DNA from 3 places in the Photobacterium damselae subsp. damselae genome. Region 1 is predicted to be linked to each of the others. Evidence: riboswitches for the same ligand, from Rfam matches in the RefSeq annotation. Region 1 holds a riboswitch; each other region holds the start of a gene.
What was found. A riboswitch is a leader RNA that binds a small molecule or an ion and turns the genes downstream of it on or off. The one in region 1 is predicted to bind lysine.

Region 1 (5,020 bases):
ACCTCCGTCGCTTTGCACCCAAGAAACTATGGATAGGTTGGCTATTAATGGTAGCCGCTGGTTTAATGAGTGCTTGGGGGCTTACCGCAGAACGCTCATGGGCTCCAGCTGATGGTCGAGTTAGCTTACAGAGTTTACGCTCAGTACATATTCCACAAGCTTTTGATATGTTTAAAGCAGAACCCATGACAGGCTATGGTTATGGACGCTTTGAAACCGCTTACATAACTCAAACTGCTATCTGGCATCACGACGATCCAAAGCTACCCGCAGGAGTACCAAGTTTAGATCATCCCCATAATGAATTGGTCTTTTGGGCAGCAGAAGGCGGTATTATTCCATTACTTGGCCTCTTGATTGCAGCAGCGGCAGTCTTCCTTAAAATCAAAAAAGCACGCCAAGGCACCCAACTTGCACTGATTGGATTATTTTTTCCTATCACCTTGCACACCCAGCTGGAATATCCGTTTTATCACTCGCTGATCCATTGGATCGTCTTTATTATTTTTATTTACTGGGTCGATAATCTAACCGCCAAATACTATCGTTATCAGGCAACTTATGTTTTAACGCTAAAGGTCTTTAGTATTGCGCTACCTATTGTGATCACCAGCTTTATGATCACCACACTCTATTCCGGAGCTCAATTAACAAAATTTGAAACCAGTAAGCCGATTAACGTCGATTATTTAATGAAAGTGAATAACCCATGGGCATGGCAAAATCGCTTTGAATGGGATCTTCATGTCACGCAATTACAAATAGGTATAGCGACAGAAAAGCCGCAACTTATTGAAGATTATATTAACTGGGCAACCATTAAGGCTCAAACTTGGCCTCGTCCAGCTCTGTATCAAAATCTGATCTTGGCTTATAACCAACTCAATAATCACAAACAAGCCAAACAGATAGAACAAGAGGCCCAATTTCTTTTTCCGAATATGAGCTTCAGCCACTCTCAAGCAGTAACAACTCAAGCGAAGCCTCAATTGAGTCAAGCTAAATAGCAAAAACGGCGATAGTGATATCGCCGTTTTTTATTACCCAACCTGATAGCGACTCATCGCAAAGTTTGGGCTAATGCCTTAACACACAGAGCGACATTTTCAGCTCTAGCGCCATAACCCATCAAACCAATACGCCACGCTTTACCTGCAAGATCTCCTAACCCAGCACCAATCTCTAAGTTATATCGCTCCAACAATGTTTGCCTTACCGCAGCATCATCAACCCCTTGCGGTATATAAACAGCATTTAACTGTGGCAAGCGATATGCCTCATCGACCACAAACTCAATCCCTAATTCCATTAAGCCAGCTTTAAGCTCTTGATGCATCTCTTGGTGTCGTTGCCAAGCGTGCTCTAATCCTTCTTGCTGCAATAACAACAAAGCTTCATGTAAGGCATAAAGGCTGTTAACAGGAGCAGTATGATGATAACTGCGTTTTGCCCCACCATTCCAATAACCCAGAACAAGACTTTGATCCAAAAACCAACTCTGTACTTTGTGCTGACGCGAAGCGATTTTCTCTAATGCTTTAGCCGAAAAAGTTAAAGGAGCAAGACCCGGCACACAAGATAGACACTTTTGACTACCAGAGTACACAGCATCGAGTTGCCATTCGTCCACCAGCAATGGCACACCACCGAGCGAAGTTACGGCATCAACAATGGTCAAGCAATCAAATCGGCGAGCAATTTCAGCCAAGGTTTTGGCATCGCTTAGTGCTCCCGTTGAAGTTTCAGCATGCACAAAAGCCACAATCTTAGCATCTGGATGTTGGTTCAAGGTTTGTTCTAATAATTCAGGAGAAACAGGTTCCCCCCAAGTATTATCAACCGTCACAGCAACCCCACCACAACGCTCAACATTTTCGACCATGCGTTGACCAAATACGCCATTACGACATACCACCACTTTATCGCCAGGCTCAACTAAATTAACAAAGCACGCTTCCATTCCTGCGCTACCAGGGGCTGAAACAGCAATCGTAAATGGATTTTGCGTTTGAAAGGCATACTGTAATAGCGCTTTTAACTCATCCATCATGGTGATAAATAAGGGATCTAGATGACCAATAGTGGGACGACTTAATGCTTGTAATACTTGCGGATAAATATCAGAAGGGCCGGGACCCATTAACACTCGACGAGGTGGCTGAAATGAGGTGATCGCCATAGACTTCACTCCTTGATTATTATGGTGTATTTCACGTTATCTTTGACAGAGTATGATGCAGCCAATCAGAAAACAAATTTATTTCCCATCTTAATTTTATTTCTCTCCGTTTTATTTCGTCCATTGCCCCTGTTGCAATAATTTTTCTTTTTCTGCATAAATATTTAGATTAGCCATTGACAAGGGTATGCCAAATCCTATTCAATGAGATTGTTTTTTGTTCATGTGAGATAAGTATTTCGCATTGCAGCAGAAGAGGAGCGTTACCCAGGCAGCAAAATTACGGAGCCCCACTCCTAGGTGATTTTGTCAGGGGGAGTAACGCCGAGATAGCATCAATTGGGGATTGTTGTTATCGGCCTTAAAGGTTGAATCCTTTGGGCTGTCACCTAATAGCCACGGTTTGGCTTAGGTGGAGAGCTTCTGATCACCATAGATCCCATTAGCATTCTGGCTAGGTCTCTGATCGGCTCTCCTGACAATTGGATGTTGGGAATATCCCTCCCGATAAATGTTTATTCATTATTGTTTTACTAAGGGGGATTCATTTATGAGTCTTGAACACAACGGAACTGCCTCTCACCCATCACTGACCGTCGCTAAGTTTGGCGGAACCAGTGTTGCCGATCACCACGCAATGCAACTTAGCGCTCTGGTTGTTAAAAATAATCCAGCAACCAAAGTCGTACTTATTAGTGCCTGTTCCGGTGTGACCAATATTTTAGTGGAATTAGCGGCAGGAATTAGCGATCTATCACTTCGAGAACAACGTTTAGAACAGCTGCGCACAATTCATCACAATATCGCTCAACAACTTCAATCACCTCAGCTTGTAGAGCCTCAACTAGAACTATTGCTGGCACAAGTTACTCAATTATCACAACAAGCAGCAACTCACCCAACACTGGCTCTAACTGATGAATTAGTCGCACATGGCGAATTACTCTCAACCTACTTATTTACTCAAGTTCTCAATGAGCTCGATGCCCCTAGTATTCGTTGTGATATTCGTCCGATCATGCGAACTAATGATCAATTTGGTCGAGCAACTCCAGATATTGCGGTATTACGTCAGCAAACCCAACAACATCTCATCCCGTTACTAGAGCAAGGTATCGTCGTATCTCAAGGCTTTATTGGCTCTAACGAAGCGGGGCAAACCACAACCTTAGGTCGAGGTGGTAGCGATTATAGTGCCGCCCTTATCGCAGAAGCGCTTGATGCTGAGACCTTAGAGATCTGGACTGATGTCCCGGGGATTTACACCACAGATCCACGAATTACGGCAGCAGCAAAACCGATCCAAGAGATCAGTTTTACTGAAGCGGCAGAAATGGCAACATTTGGCGCCAAAATACTGCATCCATCTACGTTATTACCAGCCATTCGTCAGCAAATACCAGTATTTATTGGCTCATCAAAACAGCCTGAGTTAGGGGGAACATGGATCCGCCAGCATGTTAGCGAAGCGCCTCTATTTCGCGCTTTAGCCCTACGTTGTAATCAAACTATGGTGACACTCACTAGCTTAAATATGTTTCAAGCTTACGGATTTCTTGCCGAAGTCTTTCGCATTTTGGCCGCTCACAAGATCTCAGTCGATCTGATCACAACATCAGAAGTCAGTGTGTCACTCACCTTAGATAAAACCGATACCAGTGGTGGCGCACCTACCTTACCAGAAGCTGCTATTGCAGAATTAAGCCAACTTTGTCGAGTCGATATTGAACAAGGCCTGTGTTTGGCGGCGCTGATTGGTAATGGGATGAGTGAAAGTAAAGGAGCAGCAAAACAAGTCTTTGGCGCATTAGCTGACTTTAACCTTCGCATGATCTGTTATGGTGCAAGTGCCCACAACCTCTGCCTTTTAGTCCAAGAACCAGATGCCAAAGAGATCATTAAAGTCTTGCATCAACAGGTAATCGAATAAAAAAAGAGATGAGATAAAAAAGGCGCTTTCAACAAAAGATAAGCGCCTTTTTCATATTGATTAATTTAAGTTAGGTCCAAGCCACTTTTCGATTTCTCGCTCATTCCACCCTTTACGGTTAGCATAATCCAACGCTTGATCTTGCTGGATCTGAGCCACTGCGAAATAACGCGCCTCTGGATGCGAAAAATACCATCCCGATACAGATGCGCCCGGCCACATGGCATAACTTTCGGTCAAACTCATCCCCGTTCGTTCTTCAACATCAAGCAACTGCCACAATGTTCCTTTCTCCGTATGTTCTGGGCAAGCAGGATAACCGGGAGCTGGACGGATCCCCTGATACTTTTCTCGGATCAAATCGTCATTAGAGAGATCTTCATTCGGGCTATATCCCCACAACTGAGTTCGCACTTGTTGGTGAAGATATTCAGCAAATGCTTCGGCCAATCGATCTGCCACCGCTTGAATTAAGATCGCATTATAATCGTCACCTTGAGCTTTAAATTGTGCTGCTAATTCACTCTCTCCAATTCCTCCTGTCACAGCAAAAGCCCCAATCCAGTCAGGATGTTGTGAGGATTTAGGCGCAATAAAATCTGATAAACAGTAGTTGGCCCCTTTAGGTTTTGCGGTCTGTTGACGCAAATGATGCAAACGAGTTAAGACATGCTGGCGTGATTCATCGGTGTAGACTTCAATATCATCACCAACACTGTTGGCAGGGAAAAAACCGCAGACACCGTTTGCCTTGATGATTCCCTCTTGTTCAATCTTATCTAATAGAGCATTGGCTTCATTAAACAGTTTCGTGGCCTCTTCACCAACCACTTCATGACGTAAAATCGTAGGATACTTACCACTTAATGACCAAGTCATAAAAAATGGAGTCCAATCGATATATTGTCGTA
Region 2 (5,020 bases), 1.4 Mb from region 1:
ATAACTTCTTATCGCAACAAACAGATATTATCGAATCATATCAAGATACAATTGCTCTACTTTTGTTCGAGCCCATTCTGTACGGCGCAGAAACTTAAGACTCGATTTAATGCTAGGATCATGAGTAAAACAACGAATATTAATTCGGTAGCCAAGTTCATCCCAGCCATAATGTTCAACTAACTCTGTCAGTAATTTCTCTAACGTTATACCGTGTAACGGATTATTTTTCTGTGTCATAAAATTAACTTAACGTCCTAACGCTTCTTTATAATGAGTACGACAAACGGAAACGTAGCGATCATTACCACCAATTTCAACCTGATCCCCATCTGCAATTGCGCGGCCGGTCTCATCTTGGCGGATAACCATATTAGCTTTACGACCACAGTGACAAATTGTTTTTAATTCAACTAATTTATCAGCCCATGATAATAGATAACGACTGCCTTCAAATAGTTCACCTCGAAAATCAGTGCGCAATCCATAACATAATACTGGAATATGTAATTTATCAACCACTTCAGTTAATTGATAAACCTGATCTTTAGTTAAAAATTGGCACTCATCAATTAATACACAATCTATTTTTTTCTCATTATGAATATCAGTAATTTGTGCATAAAGATCATCGGCATTATTGAATAGTTCAGCATCTTCTTGCAAACCAATTCGGGAGCTCACTTTACCTTTACCATATCGATCATCAATCGCTGCCGTAAAGATTAAAGGCGTCATACCACGTTCGCGGTAGTTAAATGATGATTGTAGTAAGGTTGTCGACTTACCCGCGTTCATCGCAGAGTAGTAGAAATACATTTGAGCCATTAGGTTCCCCAAATCGTTTGAAAATACATATCCAAAATTAGCGTGATGCTACAGAAATCTCCCCACAATGAAAAGCGAGATCATTAAGATTGGATCACAACAATAAAAAAAGCCTGCAAACTGTGCAGGCTTTAAGCAAGATGATGACTGTAATTATGCGGCGCTGGTGCTTGATACCGGGCGACGAGACCACCAAGATAGACCAAAACACATCACAACAAAGGTCAGTGTTGCCGCTAAGAAACTCACTGGTAGTGAATCTGTAATACCTAAAACAAGGAAACCTACAGCAGAAACAAACGCTACTGCTAAAGCATACGGTAGCTGTGTCGCGACATGATCAATATGATGACAACGCGCACCGGTTGAAGACAAAATCGTTGTATCGGAAATTGGTGAGCAGTGATCACCAAATACAGCACCAGCAAGAACACCTGCAAGCATAGGAAGCATTAATGTAATATCCGTTGCCCCCGCAAGATCACCTGCGATAGGAAGCATGATGCCAAACGTACCCCATGATGAACCAGTAGAGAATGCCATAATGCCTGACAAACAGAATAAAATAACAGGTAATAGCATTGGGTTAATATTACCCTGTACTAACGTTGATAAGTACTTACCTGTTTGAATATCGCCAATCACACTGCCGATGCTCCAAGCAAATAGCAGAATTAAAATAGCACCAAACATAGATTTAGCACCAATCCATAGCGTATTGGTTACATCAGCCATAGGTAAACGTTGACGAAGTACCGGAATAAGTGCACAAATCAAACCTAGCGTACCACCAAGAACAAGTGACTTACCTACGTTAGTATTTTCAAATGCGCCCAAGATATCAAATGGCTTACCTGCTGCGGCAAGACCTTCATTACCTGTATAAATCATAAAGAAGAAGGTAGCAAAAATAAGGACTAAGATAGGCCATACTAAATCGCCTACTCGACCTTTATCACTCTCTTTAATTTCAAGCTCTTCATCTAATGATTTTGCTTCATCAAGAGAATCACCTTCATCAAAGCCTCGACCGTGACTTGCTGCCATTTCATGCTTCTTCATTGGGCCCACATCCCACTGGAACCAAGCAACTACAAAGACCATTGCTAAAGCAAAGATTGCATAGAAGTTCATTGGTGCCAGTGTCATAAATGCACTCAATGGCGAGTACTCAGTTACACCGTGAGAAACTAAAATGCCACCAATTAAGGTAATGATATAAGCTCCCCAGCTTGATGCAGGCATAATCACACACATAGGTGCTGCTGTTGAATCAACAACATAAGCCAGTTTTGCTCGAGATACATAGAATCGGTCAGTGACAGGGCGTGCAATTGCACCTACTGCTAGGCTATTAAAATAGTCGTCAACAAAAATGAAAATACCTAAAAATGCAGCCAGTAGTTTTGCACCACGCTTACTCTTAATTTTAGTCTGAGCCCACTCAGCAAATGCTCGTGTACCACCAGATAAAGTTAATAGTGCCGTTGTCATGCCTAATAAAACAAGGAATAGCAAAATGCTTAAATTGCTATAATTTAGGTCGCCATCGACAACAAACAGCTCAGTCGCCGTCTGCTTTAAATACGAAAAGGTGTTGCCTAATGAAAAGTCGGTTAACAATAAAGCACCTAGTACAATACCAGCACCTAATGAAATTAATACACGACGTGTCAGAATAGCCAAACTTAACGCAACCAGAGGCGGTAAGATGGATACTAAAGAATGGGAATAATCTACAAAGTTCATGATCTCTATTACAACCGATCCAGGTTGGAGATCTACTGTCATTGATAAACACTTAGTCTTATCAAGAAGAGAAAAGGAAAGAAGGTTAACCCTCTCCTGACCCCACAGTAGCGCTCCATAGTTAATATTAAAATTTTACTATGGCAGTGTTGTACCTATTCGACACAACCCCAGCAAGAGGGTTTGATACCCTTCTCTTACTTCGGCATTGGCTCCTTTCTCTAACCGTCAATGGAATCACCCTCGAGTTAGTTACTTATAGACAATGCACCTCTACCCTTAGTCAAGGAAATTTCATTCTACGTAATGTCAGCTCATTTGCAACAACTTAGAATGAAAAAATGACAGTGTTTAGTGAATAATTTTGCAGCTATTTATAAAAAACACAGAATTATTCCTTATAGACAAAACAAGCATCTTCTAATGATTATGAAATTAACCGCATGTGTTATTAATATAAATATATGGATAGTCTTTTATTAATGCAGCCCACTTTGCAACGAGTTCATAATGATGAATACTTAAATTTTCGTAACAATAAATGATTATTTATAGATGGCAGACACTAGCATTAAAATAATAATAGTATTATTATTGTCAAATATAATTTAACGCTGCTATTATTATTCCAGTAGCCATATATAACAAACAGGAAATATAAATGTCTGATGCAATGAAAGCGCTATTAAATCTTCGTAGCCTTCGCGCACTTTCTCGTGAATACACTCTAGAACAACTACAAGAAGCTCTAGAAAAATTACAGACAGTTGTTAGCGAACGTGAAGAATCTGAAGCTGAAGAAATCGCTAAAGAAAATGAGCGTAACCAGAAACTAGAGCAATACCGTGAAATGCTATTAGCTGACGGTATTGATCCTGAAGAATTACTAGCTTCACTATCTAAAGCACCAAAAGCAAAGCGTGCTGCTCGTCCTGCTAAATATAAATTCATCGATGAAAACGGTGAAGAAAAAACTTGGACAGGTCAAGGCCGTACTCCAAGTGCTCTTAAAAAAGCACTTGATGAAGGCAAATCTCTTGAAGAGTTTGAGATCTAATCATTCTCAATACAAAAACCCGGCTTTTATGCCGGGTTTTTTATATTGTATTGTTAACATAAACATTCACATCATTTCAAAACAGCTTCGTTTATTACAACTATTTATATCCAACCAAAAGACTATTACTCTTCTTATCTATTCGTCGTATCGAAGTAATTGCAAATCATTTGTTCAATATCAATCATGACTTCTTGTTACTTTTTATTACACTATTATATATCTCGTAATGTATGCAGCTAAACTCATGATATAAAAAAGCTGAGTCTTCACTCAGCCTTTAAAAATATATTACCGTATTTGATCAGCTAAATGACTCACAGCTAAAGCAAAATAGTGAGATCGATTCCATTTTAATAGTGTTTGATAATTTTCATAGATCAAATATGCTCGTCCATGTTGATCATCGGGTTGAACTAACCATGCTTGAATATCTTCTGTTGGTAATTGCTGACCCGATACAGTGCGAACACCTAAAGCTTGCCATTGCGATAAAGTTTTACCTTTGTCCCTTTCAACACCAATAAGTGCCGAATTTAATGTTGTTGGTACTTTAACTTGACGTCCCCAAGTATATTCATCATTCCAACCAGATTTATGCAGATAATTAGCAGCAGAGGCAAAGACATCTTCTGTTGTATTCCAAATATCGGCTTTCCCGTCATTATTTCCATCAGCAGCAAAGGTTAAATAAGAACTAGGCATAAATTGAGGCTGGCCCATTGCTCCTGCCCATGAACCTTTCATTTCAGAAGGTTTTATATGACCTTCATTCAATATTTGCAATGCATCCATAACCTGGCCTCGGAAAAAAGCTTCACGGCGTCCTTCATAAGCCATAGTAGCTAAAGCTTCAACCACATTATATTTGCCAGTAAATTTACCAAAATTACTTTCAACGCCCCATAGCGCAACAATAAAGCGAGGCTGAACACCAAATTGTTTACCGATACGTTGTAAATCGGTGTAATGTTCGCGATATAAACGATTAGCTTGCTTTACTTTCCATTGAGGTACTGCTCTTGGGATATATTGATCAAGCGTTAGTTTTTTCTCTGGCTGATTTTTATCGGCTTTAACAGCACGATGCTTAAATTCGATACCCGTAAACGCTTCATTAATAATCTGTTCTGAAATTCCTTTTTCTCGCGCCTCTGCCTTTAAGCCTTCCACATATTTATCAAATCCTGCATCAGCTGCAAAAACTGATGATGACATCCCTAATCCAAATGCTACAAGAGCAGAAACTAGTCGCTTTTTCATAATGACCTTATTATGGTTTTACCGCAGCGTTTGCCGCTTTATATTCTTCTAACAAATTAGGCACTGGCGGCGGCACTTGTAAATAAAACCCTTGCTCAACCAATGCAGTTTTAACTTTCTCGA
Region 3 (5,020 bases), on a different replicon from region 1:
AATCAATTCTGCAACCAATGCAGGTAGCAACGGTGGTGTATGCAAATGAGCAATACAGTTTGGGTGTTGCACCATCACCGCATTTTTGGCTACCGTATTAACAGCATCTAAGGTAGATTGGGTTATATCACCATTGCCATCTTTTGGAATAACCATCTGATTAATCAACGTTTCTAATTGCTCTGGAGCCATGCCAGAATACGGTTTGTCGGCTTCAGAAAATACGGTAACCATCTGCTTTAATGCAAACGATAATTTTTCTAGATATGCGTCAGCCCCGCCCGGGCCACAGCTAATAAACTGTGATTTCCAGTCTGAGTATGTCATGTCAGCTTTGCTCTTTTATGCTGTAGCTAGAATGGCGTGATCAATCACATCGGCAACAAAATCAATTTGCGCACTGTTGATAATCATTGGTGGTAGGAAGCGAAGTACACAACCACTGCGTCCACCTTTCTCGATAATTAATCCACGCTCTAATGCTGCACGTTGAATCGCAATTGCACGTTCACCGTTTGCTAAATATTGTCCAAAACGGTTCTTTTGCTCTGGGTGAACAATTTCAATACCTAGCATCAAGCCACGACCACGAACTTCACCGATGCAAGGGTGCTTTTTCTGGAGCTCTAACAGATGGCGAGTTAGACGATCACCCATAGCTTGAGCATTTGCAACGAGGTTATCGCGCTGAATAATTTCAAGTGCTTTTGCCCCAGTAGCCATAGCTAACTGATTACCGCGGAAAGTACCTGTGTGCTCACCTGGACGCCATGAATCGATGGATTTATCAAACGCCAATACAGACAGAGGTAAACCACCACCAACAGCTTTTGACATCACAAGAATATCGGGATGAATACCTGAATATTCGTAGGCAAAATGAGAACCTGATTTACCAATGCCACATTGGATCTCATCAAAAATTAACAGGATATCTAATTCTTTTGTTATACGACGTAGCTCTTGTAACCAAAATGCTGGAGCGGGAATAACACCGCCTTCACCTTGAATTGGCTCCACAATGATTGCAGCTGGCTTTTGAATACCACTTTCAACATCATTAAGAACATGTTCGATATAACGAATACTTTGCCACGCACCAGCATCACCACCTAAACCAAATGGACAGCGGTAACTGTATGGGAAAGGAAGAAAATGTACGTCAGCCATTAGACCAGTTCGGCGCTCTTTCGCACCTAAATTACCCGTCATAGCCATCGCGCCATTTGTCATACCATGGTATCCGCCATGAAAAGCAAAAATAGTATTACGACCTGTCGTTTGCTTAGCCAGTTTAATCGCCGCTTCTACACCATCGGCTCCTGATGGACCACAAAATTGAATTTTTGCGTTATCAGCAAATGACTTTGGTAAAAAACCTAGCAGCGTCTGAATAAATTTGTCTTTTGTTGGGGTTGTAAGATCTAAGGTTTGATAAGGAACACCTGATGCTAGAGCATCTGTGATCGCTTTATTGATCTCTGGATGGTTATATCCCAAAGCCAACGTACCGGCACCCGCGAGACAGTCAAGATATTGTTGACCACGAGTATCAGTCACAATAACGCCATCCGCACGCTCAATCGCAATAGGAATACGACGCGGATAAGATCGAACCTCAGACTCTTGTTGTGATTGACGGGACAGAACGGCGTCCGGCCCTAAATCACGTAAAACAGTTGATGACGGGACGCCGAAAATCTGGCTTTCAGAATCAAGGATTTTTTCGTTGTTCATAGACGATTCCTTACATAAATCCAAGTGTAAGAACCGCGCATTCTTTTTCAAGGAAAGCGCACAATAAGGCAAAACAAACTGTGTTTTACCCCCAGTGGGAGGGAAGTTGACCCCGCAATGCTGGTCATCAGCCCCCGTGCCCGAACCAGTCGGTGCCGCTTACCGATCTCCACGTTACTAATATCAAAAAGAGTAAACTTAATAACGCTTCTTCGATATTTAAATACTAAATTCAATAAAGGTAATTATTATTGAATCTAATTAAATTTAGTTCCGTTAATGTATTCAGAACCTAACGGGGTCGAAAACATACAGTAAAAAATCTTAATGTAAATATATTTTTTAATTTTTTTAAATTTTATATTCACGTTAAATCATAATAAAATCATCAATACCAAAAAAGTATGTTTTATATATTTACAAGTAATTTAGCTCTTACTTATAAAAAAACCAAGATGCTAATTAACAGAATAAACAACCACGCCAATAAAATAGAGTGTAGACTCTATTTATTAGGCTGAATGCTTAAATTTATATTCTCGCTAATAAAATCAATGAACTTACCAATATAAAACATCGTACACTTAATATCACCACTGCTTTTAAAAATTAACTTAAATCAAATTTTGAAATTAAATCAAAAAATATCGTTGACAGCACGATGATAAAAATATCCAATGTATAGCAACTGAAGATGCCGCGATCATTTCGATCAGAGCGAATCAGAAGAGGAGCGTTAACCAGGTAGTCAATGTGCGGAGCCCTAAACTCCAATGTACCTTGACCAGGGGGTTAACGCTGAGACAAAACGCGTTTTGGGACGCGATTGTCGGCCTAGAAAGTTGATTCTTTCGGGCCGTCACCTGTGCGGCACAGGTGGAGAGCTTCTGGTAGAGACCGTTGGTCCTCGCCCTCAACTCAAAACCCTCCCCGCCCCAGGTGAAACCATGTTTTCTCTTACCAAGGGGGTGTACCGAAAATGAAGAAGGTAACTGTCGCTAAATTTGGCGGCACCAGCGTGGCAGATTTTGCCGCAATGATGAATTCAGCAACCATAGTTCGCAACAATCCAGATACCCGATTAGTTGTTATAAGTGCTTGTTCTGGCGTAACAAATATACTCGTCGAACTAGCTAACGGTGTGGCAGATGTTGATCGCCGCAGCGCTCTTATTAAACAATTAACTCGCATTCATTTTGCTATTCTTGAGCAATTGTCACCATGTACAGACACTGCAATAAAAGTTTCTGAACTGATTGATAATATTGCATTTCTATCAGAATCCGCAGCTCAGCATACCCATGATCAGCTTAGTGATCAGATGGTGGCATGTGGAGAGTTACTATCCACTTTCGTCTTTACTCATCTGATGAAAGATCTCGGCATTCCAGCAGTGCGTTTTGACGTCCGTGATGTAATGCGTACAGATAGCCATTTTGGTCAAGCAGAACCAAATCTAGACGCGATTCAAACATTATCGGCTCAATATCTATTACCACAAATAAAAGAGCATGTTGTTGTTACCCAAGGATTTATTGGGGCAGATAACCATAACTATACGACAACATTAGGTCGTGGTGGCAGTGATTACAGTGCGGCTCTACTTGCAGAAGCCATTGATGCAGAAACGCTTGAGATCTGGACTGATGTTCCAGGGATTTACAGTACTGATCCTCGTGTCGCACCGAATGCGATGCCAATTGCTGAAATCAGCTTTAAAGAAGCCTCTGAAATGGCAAATTTTGGTGCAAAAATTCTTCATCCAGCGACATTGATTCCTGCAATGCGTAAGCAAGTTCCTGTTTTTGTTGGATCATCTAAAGAACCTCATCGTGGTGGAACATGGATTCGTCAAGCAGCCAATACCGAACCTATTTTTCGAGCGATTGCCCTACGCAGTAATCAAGCTCTTGTCACTCTAAATAATATACATTCTGTACATAACAGCGGATTTTTGGCTCAAGTATTTGCTATTTTAGCAAAGCATAATGTCTCTGTTGATCTCATGACAACCTCTGATGGTTGCCTATCTTTAACCTTAAACCAAGCCACAACTCGTGGTGGTCTACCTCAATTACCTTTTGAAGTTGAACAAGAATTATCACTACTTTGTCAGGTAAAAGTAGAAAATAATCTAAGCTTGATTGCGCTTATAGGAAATAAAATGGATGAAAAACATGGAACATGTTCTCAGATATTCTCTTCCCTTGAGCCATATAACTTACAAATGATCTGCTATGGTGCTAGTGAACATAGTTTATGTTTTCTTGCCGACGAAAATAGTTCGAGTGAAATCGTTCAAACGCTCCATAGGCGTATTTTCGAATAGCAAAAAATAGTCATCAAAATAAGTTTAAATAATATTCTCTAATTAATTTTAGGGAAGGGATTTCTATTATCTCAAGATAATTGATTTTTAATATCGTTATATTTAGCGAGGATGAGTTATATCTAAAATAACTCTCATCGTATGGAAGAGAACACCATGAAATTAAAAGTAGGTTTTATTGGTTGGCGCGGAATGGTCGGCTCCGTATTAATGCAGCGAATGTTGGAAGAACAAGATTTTGCAAATATTGAGACCGTATTCTTCTCTACCTCACAGGTCGGCCAACAGATTCCATCTTGGATAAAAGCAATCACAAAGACAGAATCTAACTTAGCTGATGCCTATGATTTAGAGCAACTAAGACAATTAGATATCATAGTGACATGCCAAGGTGGTGATTATACCAATAAAACTTACCAGCCCTTACGCCAATTAGGATGGAACGGCTATTGGATCGATGCGGCATCTTCATTACGTATGGCCGATGACAGCATCATTGTACTTGATCCAATTAACCAAGATCAGATCCATAATGGCATTCAGCAAGGTATAAAAACCTATGTTGGGGGTAACTGTACAGTCAGTTTAATGCTTATGGCAATTGGCGGCTTATATCAAGCGGGTCTTGTTGAATGGATGACATCGCAAACCTATCAAGCGGCTTCTGGCGCAGGGGCACAAAACATGCGAGAGCTCATTGAACAAATGGGATCAATTTATTCCTCCGTCAATACTGAGCTTCAAGCCGCGACTTCTATTTTAGACATTGATCGCATGGTAGCAACAACGCTACGTGACTCAGAGTTTCCTACATCTGCATTTGGGGCACCATTGGCAGGCTCTCTGATCCCTTGGATAGACTGTGCACTTGATAACGGCCAGACAAAAGAAGAATGGAAAGGTGGCGTTGAAACCAATAAAATTCTCGGTACTGCCGCTAAACCTATCGCTATA

Region 2: another riboswitch for lysine. It lies ahead of WAX86_RS05100 (Na+/H+ antiporter NhaC family protein); the one in region 1 lies ahead of lysC (lysine-sensitive aspartokinase 3).
Region 3: another riboswitch for lysine. It lies ahead of lysC (lysine-sensitive aspartokinase 3); the one in region 1 lies ahead of lysC (lysine-sensitive aspartokinase 3).

Annotation. Positions count from the first base shown of each region.
Region 1 is NZ_CP146970.1:2,953,557-2,958,576, forward strand. It holds gene WAX86_RS13490 (PglL family O-oligosaccharyltransferase) at 1-1,007, shown strand, start outside; gene WAX86_RS13495 (alanine--glyoxylate aminotransferase family protein) at 1,061-2,179, opposite strand; lysine riboswitch at 2,425-2,610, shown strand; gene lysC (lysine-sensitive aspartokinase 3) at 2,730-4,109, shown strand; gene metH (methionine synthase) at 4,170-5,020, opposite strand, start outside.
Region 2 is NZ_CP146970.1:1,118,471-1,123,490, reverse strand. It holds gene WAX86_RS05110 (VF530 family DNA-binding protein) at 28-240, opposite strand; gene WAX86_RS05105 (thymidine kinase) at 250-828, opposite strand; gene WAX86_RS05100 (Na+/H+ antiporter NhaC family protein) at 982-2,577, opposite strand; lysine riboswitch at 2,678-2,861, opposite strand; gene WAX86_RS05095 (H-NS family nucleoid-associated regulatory protein) at 3,239-3,634, shown strand; gene WAX86_RS05090 (lytic transglycosylase domain-containing protein) at 3,926-4,897, opposite strand; gene WAX86_RS05085 (YcgL domain-containing protein) at 4,908-5,020, opposite strand, start outside.
Region 3 is NZ_CP146971.1:47,548-52,567, reverse strand. It holds partial or broken gene WAX86_RS15225 (pyridoxal phosphate-dependent class III aminotransferase) at 1-1,737, opposite strand, end outside; lysine riboswitch at 2,456-2,632, shown strand; gene lysC (lysine-sensitive aspartokinase 3) at 2,717-4,066, shown strand; gene asd (aspartate-semialdehyde dehydrogenase) at 4,223-5,020, shown strand, end outside.